DNA from 3 places in the Pseudomonas sp. 910_21 genome. Region 3 is predicted to be linked to each of the others. Evidence: riboswitches for the same ligand, from Rfam matches in the RefSeq annotation. Region 3 holds a riboswitch; each other region holds the start of a gene.

Region 1 (2,255 bases), on a different contig from region 3:
GCTTCGCCCGCAGCCTCCCAAAGCAAGCGGCGGCTTTCTTGCTCCCCGACCATCCACATGTCCAGCTGGTACACCGGAGCACCGCTGGCTCGCTCAAGAATCATTGGATCGAGAAAATCCGGACCGCACTTGAATACCCGTACCTTGCGCCCCTGGTTGCGGTGCAAACGGGCCAATGCCGCGGTCACGGTGGTCTTGCCCTGGCCGGAAGCCGGTGCGGCGATCAATACCGCCGGGCAATGACGAACATCGGTCATGAATTCACACTCACAGCTCAACACCTTTCTGCGCCTTGATACCGGCCTGGAACGCATGCTTGATCATGCCCATTTCAGTGACGGTATCCGCCAGCTCGATCATCTCCGGCTTGGCGCCGCGGCCGGTTACCACCACGTGCTGCATGGGGGGACGGGCCTGCAGGTCACTGAGCACCTGATCCAGATCCAGGTAGCCGTGCTTGAGGGCGATGTTCAACTCGTCGAGTACTACCAGGCCAATCTCCGGGTCGTTCAGCAGCTCCCTGGATACCGCCCAGGCCGCTTCGGCCGCAGCAATGTCGCGCTGGCGATCCTGGGTTTCCCAGGTGAAACCCTCACCCATCACGTGAAACCGCACCTGCTCTGGAAAACGCCGGAAGAACAACTCTTCGCCGGTGCTGTTACGGCCCTTGATGAACTGCACCACGCCGCACTGCATACCGTGGCCCATGGACCGCGCCAGCATGCCGAAGGCCGAACTGCTCTTGCCCTTGCCATTGCCGGTCAGCACCAGCAACAAACCACATTCGTTGGGCGAGTTGGCGATGCGCTCATCGATCACGGCTTTTTTGCGCAACATGCGCGCCAGATGGCGTTCGTCACGATCGGGGGATTCACTCATGGGGCAGCTCTCCGTTGGGGCTGGGGAACGGCGGGCAGGAAAAGAAAGAGACGGCGCTAGCCTGGCATCGCCCACCGTGATGCCGTTGGATGGATCAGGCCGGTCTCCGGGCTCATGAGGGGCATCGCTGCCGGGCTGCGCGCCTTCCCATGTCATCGACACAGTGGCATCTGGCACAGCCTTGACTCATCTACCGTTGCGGGGGCAGCGCCGGAATCGTTGCCGTGTCCATCGCTGGAACAGGCACTGACCGGCTTCCCTGTTTCACTCTGTCGACCACGGGCCACAGAGCACCTGAAACAAGTCGCGAAGGTTAGAGGGTTGGGGGTGGAGCGTCAATTAAAGCCGGCCGTCGCACATCGCACAAAACTGCACTGCATCAACAAACTGGCGCCAATCTTGTGCCACACTCAGAGCGGTGATATCAAATAGCCACATTCCGGGACCCAGGTCCTGCCACACAACAATAAGGGGTGAGTTCGATGCAAGGCATGATCATCAGCAATCCAAAGCTGGAATTCCTGCGCCCGATGCTGGAACGCTGGTTCGATTGCATTGACCGCTACAACGCAGTCCGCGGCGATAACGAAACCCCGTACTGGTTCGATGAAAAGGCCAACCTGGGATTACTCTCCGCGGCCGCCTGGATGGCGGAGATGATCAGCCTGGAACACAGCCCCAGCAAGAAGCAGCAGGAGGAAGGTGCTCGCAACGCTCGTACCGACCTGTATCTGGCCACCAAGGACGAACGCGCTTATATCCAGACCACTCAGCGCTGGCCACGGGTCAACAGCCTGCACCTGACCCAGCCATTGCTGGACATTGCCAGTGACGCCAAAAAGATCAGCTATCCCAGCGACCTGAGGCTCGGCTGCCTGTTTGTAGCCCCGCAAAAAGCCCAGCACAGCGCCTCTCCCGAAGAACTTCAGGACATGCTGGACGAGTTGCAAAAGGAGCACTGCTGCGCCGTAGCCTGGTACTTCCCCTACGCCTACCGCAAGCTGCATAACGAAAGCGGCCACTACCATCCGGGGATTGCCGTACTGTTCAAGGAGGCCCGCTGATCAGGCGGAACCATCGACTGGCTATGCTCCTCTATGACTACGACGTTCGTGCACTCATAGGGAAATCAGCATGCTCAAGCTTCAACACACCTTGCTTATCGTTATCGCCGCCGGCCTCACCGCCTGCGGCGAAACCTCCAGCCTGCAAGTCTCAGACGGCACCGGACCGAACCCCAAGCTGCCGGAACCCAATCCCACGCTGATCCCCACGGTCAATATTGCCCCTGCCATCGGCTGGCCCCAAGGCGCAAAACCCACGGCCGCAGCCGGCACCCAGGTTGCCGCCTTCGCCGAAAACCTCGACCACCCACG
Region 2 (2,255 bases), on a different contig from region 3:
GCCTGTCCAGCCATGGCAGCAAATCCTTCATCGCCGAACTGATGCCGCGCCAGCCGCTGTACACCTGCCTGCTCAGCCCACAGGCCCAGGCGGCCATCGGCCAGGCCCACCAGAGCACCGAGCAGGCGGTGAACATCCTGCGCGACGAAGGCTTCAGCCATCAGGGCTGCATCGATATCTTCGACGGCGGGCCGCTGATCGAGGCCGAAGTGGCGAAGATCCGCAGCGTGCGTGAAAGCCAGACCCTGCCCTTGCTGGTGGGCAGCCCGGACGAACAGGCGCCGGTGTGGCTGATTCACAACCGCCGCCTGGAAAGCTGCCGCATCACCGCCGCCCCCGGGCGCCTGGTAGCCGGCTGCCTGCTGGTGGACCGCCTGACCGCCAAACGCCTGCAACTGCAGCCAGGGGACTCGGTACGCGCCGTGCCACTGTTGGCCTGCCCGGCGCGGCCTCTGGGCCCGTCCGGCATCGCCCTCGCGCCTGGCGCCGCCCTGCCCCTGTAGCCACGAGATTGACGAACGCCGGGGCGAATGTTCATATGCCGCCCAGTTTCAGGTGCCTCATGCCGCCGTGCACGAGGTGAAACGGGAAACCGGTGCGCCCCTTCAGGGCCAGTCCGGTGCTGCCCCCGCAACGGTAAGCGAGTGCTGCATTCAACACGCCACTGTACCCAAGGTATGGGAAGGCGAATGCCGCCAGACTCGCAAGCCCGGAGACCGGCCTGGAACTTCTGTTTGGCAATCCTGCGGTGGGCGGGCATGGGCCGGTATGGTCGCGTGCCTGTGGCCGATACCTTCTCCTGCGTGCTTCCCGAAGACACTTTCGAGAAGACCAAGAATGACAACAACCTTCGACACTTCCCCTGCCTGCGACTGGCGTGCACCGCGCTGCTCCCTGGGGGGCGCCCTGCTGGGCTGCCTGTTCAGCCCCCTGCTGCTGGCCGAGGACAGCGGCTTGCAACTGGAGCAGCAGTTCGTTTCCGCGCCTTCGGTGGAATCCACCACCGTGGCCGAGATGGCCAGGTACGGCAGCAAGGTGGAGATCATCGATCGCCAGCAGATCGAACGCGCCGGCCCCAGCAGCGACATCACCCGGGTCCTGCAGATGTACGTGCCCGGCCTCTACGTCGCGCCGAAAAACGGCCCCTTCGACTACGGCACCTATTCCCTGCTGGGGGGCCGCAACGACGACACCCTGATCCTGCTGGACGGCGTACGCCTGAACAACCGCCTGTACGGCGGCCTGTACCTGGACACCTTGCCGGCCAATGCCATCGAGCGCATCGAGGTGCTCAAGGGCGGCCAGAGCCTGCTGTTCGGTACCCAGGCGGTGTCCGGGGTGATCAACATCGTCACCCGCAGCCCCCAGACCCGCGACACCTCCGGCGAGGTCAACCTGGGCCTGGACAGCTTCATGGGCCAAAGCGGCGATGCCCGGGTGGAGCGCATCCTCAGCAACGGCTTGGGCGACCTGGGCCTGCTGGCCTATGTCAGCCACAACGTCTCCGATGGCTACCAGCCCTATCGCAACAGCGCCTACAGCGCCAGCACCCGGGACAAGAAACGCGCCTATGAAGTGACCACCTTCGGCGCCAAGGCGATCCAGGGCTTCGCCGACGATTCGCGCCTGGAACTGTTCTACCAGTACAGCGATGCCAACCTGGATTTCGCCCGCCCGGTGAACAACAAGAAAACCACCAACGACCGCATCCAGCAGATCGCCACCGCGACCTTCGAGCAGCGCCTGAGCGAGCGCTTCAGCTACTTCATCAAGGGCCATGTCAACGACTGGGACACGCGCTACACCAAGATCGACAGCCTCAAAGACGGCAGCCTGGTGACCAGGAACCGTAACGACTACTGGGGCTTCACCGACTGGGGCGTTCAGGCCGAAGGCAAGGCCGAGCTGGACGGCGGCCATGTGCTGGTGTTCGGCACCGACAACCAGTGGTTCAAGGGCCAGGACGATGTGCTCAAGATCGACAATAACCAGGCCCAGGCCAATGCCCTGTACACCCAGTTGCGGCCGGTGTTCGCGGCGCTGCCCGACTGGCATCCGAGCCTGGGCATCCGCCACGAGAAGATGAGCGGCGGCGAGAGCGCCACCGTGGGCATGCTCACCTCCCTGTACGACCTCAATGCCCATTGGCAACTGCGCGGCCAGTACGGCAGCGCCTTCAAGCTGCCCAACGCCGAGCAGCTGTTCGTCAACGAGGACTACGAACAAGGCAACCGCAACCTCAAGCCGGAAAAGAG
Region 3 (2,255 bases):
GCAGACGCATCGGCTTGTTGGGGATCGCGGCAAAACCCTTGACCCGCAGGATGCCGTGCTTGACCACCAGTTGGGTCAGGGCGTCCAGCAGCAGGCTTTCGTCGGCCTGGGGCAGTTCGATGGAGATGGAATCGAAGGCGTCGTGATCGTGATCGTCGTGGTCGTCGTCACCGTCGTGGTGGTGATCGTGGTGGCTGTGGCGGCCGTCGATGTGCTCCTCGGAGCCGGCGCCCAGGCCCAGCAGCACGTCCAGCGGCAGGCGGCCGCTGCTGGCTTCGATGACTTTGACTGCTGGCGGCAGCTCTTCGGCCACTTCCAGGCGCACCTTGGCCAGGTCTTCGGGGTTGATCAGGTCGGTCTTGTTGAGGATCACCAGATCGGCGCTGGACAGCTGGTCGGCGAACAGCTCATGCAGGGGCGATTCGTGGTCCAGGTTGGGGTCGAGCTTGCGCTGGGCGTCCACCTGATCGGGAAACGCGGCGAAGGTGCCAGCGGCCACGGCCGGGCTGTCGACCACGGTGATCACTGCATCGACGGTGCAGGCGCTGCGGATTTCCGGCCACTGGAAGGCCTGGACCAGGGGCTTGGGCAAGGCCAGGCCGGAGGTTTCGATGAGGATGTGATCCAGATCGCCGCGGCGCGCCACCAGTTCGCGCATCACCGGGAAGAACTCTTCCTGCACGGTGCAGCACAGGCAGCCGTTGGCCAGCTCATAGACCCGGCCACTGGCCTCTTCCTCGGTGCAGCCGATGGAGCATTGCTTGAGGATCTCGCCATCGATGCCCAGCTCGCCGAACTCGTTGACGATGACCGCGATGCGCCGGCCCTGGGCGTTGTCCAGCATGTGCCGCAGCAAGGTGGTCTTACCCGAGCCAAGGAAGCCGGTGACGATGGTGACGGGAAGTTTGGCCAGTGTTTTCATCGGATGCCCCTTGGCAAAGGTGGCGGGCAAACGGGACGAGAGCCGCAGCGCAGGAGCGCGCGGAGATTTCGCCACCGGATCACCCCGCCCGGTTGTAGTGAGAATCTGGGATCGAGGCAGGTCTCCTGGCTGAGGGCTTGCCAGTCATTGGACTGGCGGTTTCTACGCCTTCCCGCAGGCGTTCCGGACGCGAATGCAGTGGCCTTGCAGAAATGAAACCCTTCACAGTTGCGGGGGCAGCCGCGGCATCGACCGCGTTCCCTTCTTAGCTTCGACCGCTGGTCGAAGAACCTCGAAGGCGCAAGGCTACGCAGAGCGCGGGGGACGGTCAATCGGCAATGCGCCGGCGTCCGCAATTGACGACGTTACCCCGGCCATGATTTCCTACGCGCCTTGTTACGGGTGCCCTTCACAGGGTGAAACGGGAAACCGGTGAATCACGTGCTTTACTACAAAAGCCGTGACCAGTCCGGTGCTGCCCCCGCAACGGTAAGCGAGCGAAGTGTCAGATCCACTGTGCCAAGGCATGGGAAGGCGACACTTGCCGGCACGGTCCGACATGACTCGGCCCCTGCCCCTCGCCAGCCCGGAGACCGGCCCGCAACACACACATAACAAACCCGCGGTGGGCGGGCGCTGTTGCAAACCCTGCGTGCCGGTCACGCGGGGTTTTCCTGCGCCACTCTCCCCGCTGACACTCCAGAGGGAAGCGCCATGTCGATCATCAGCAGCACCAGCCATTCCACCAGCAGCACCTCCACCCTGAGCCAGCGCCTGGTGGCCGCCATCGGCGCTTCGCTGCTGGGCGCCTGCCTGGTGTACTTCGCCGGCTTCTCCCATATCGAAGCGGTGCACAACGCCGCCCACGACACCCGTCACAGCGCTGCTTTCCCTTGCCACTGAGACCTGCCGACATGATCAAGCGTATTGCGCAAACCGCAGGGTTCACCGGGTTGCTGGCGGCCTTGCTGCTGACCCTGCTGCAAAGCTTCTGGGTGGCCCCGCTGATTCTGCAGGCGGAAACCTATGAAAAGGCCCCGGCCGCAGAAGTCCATGAACACGCCGAAGGCGCCATGGCCGGCCACAGCCACGACGCCGAAGCCTGGGAACCGGAAGATGGCTGGCAGCGAGTGCTGTCCACCACGGGCGGCAATCTGGTGGTGGCCGTCGGCTTCGCCCTGATGCTGGCCGGGCTCTACACCCTGCGGGCGCCCAGCCGCACCTCCCAGGGCCTGCTCTGGGGCCTGGCGGGTTATGCGACCTTCTGCCTGGCGCCGACCCTGGGCTTGCCACCGGAGTTGCCGGGCACCGCCGCCGCCGACCTGGTACAGCG

The links. Region 3 has a riboswitch for cobalamin ahead of cobW (cobalamin biosynthesis protein CobW). Riboswitches for the same ligand answer to the same signal wherever they lie in the genome.
Region 1: it holds a riboswitch for cobalamin, as region 3 does, so the genes downstream of both, cobO (cob(I)yrinic acid a,c-diamide adenosyltransferase) here and cobW (cobalamin biosynthesis protein CobW) in region 3, are expected to answer to the same signal.
Region 2: it holds a riboswitch for cobalamin, as region 3 does, so the genes downstream of both, FW796_RS30820 (TonB-dependent receptor plug domain-containing protein) here and cobW (cobalamin biosynthesis protein CobW) in region 3, are expected to answer to the same signal.

Annotation. Positions count from the first base shown of each region.
Region 1 is NZ_VXCY01000002.1:736,525-738,779, reverse strand. It holds gene FW796_RS08530 (cobyrinate a,c-diamide synthase) at 1-257, opposite strand, end outside; gene cobO (cob(I)yrinic acid a,c-diamide adenosyltransferase) at 268-879, opposite strand; cobalamin riboswitch at 960-1,192, opposite strand; gene FW796_RS08520 (hypothetical protein) at 1,362-1,943, shown strand; gene FW796_RS08515 (PQQ-dependent sugar dehydrogenase) at 2,014-2,255, shown strand, end outside.
Region 2 is NZ_VXCY01000013.1:76,918-79,172, forward strand. It holds gene FW796_RS30815 (arginine N-succinyltransferase) at 1-503, shown strand, start outside; cobalamin riboswitch at 537-739, shown strand; gene FW796_RS30820 (TonB-dependent receptor plug domain-containing protein) at 769-2,255, shown strand, end outside.
Region 3 is NZ_VXCY01000005.1:155,997-158,251, forward strand. It holds gene cobW (cobalamin biosynthesis protein CobW) at 1-922, opposite strand, end outside; cobalamin riboswitch at 1,021-1,232, opposite strand; cobalamin riboswitch at 1,306-1,538, shown strand; gene FW796_RS17410 (CbtB domain-containing protein) at 1,637-1,825, shown strand; gene FW796_RS17415 (CbtA family protein) at 1,837-2,255, shown strand, end outside.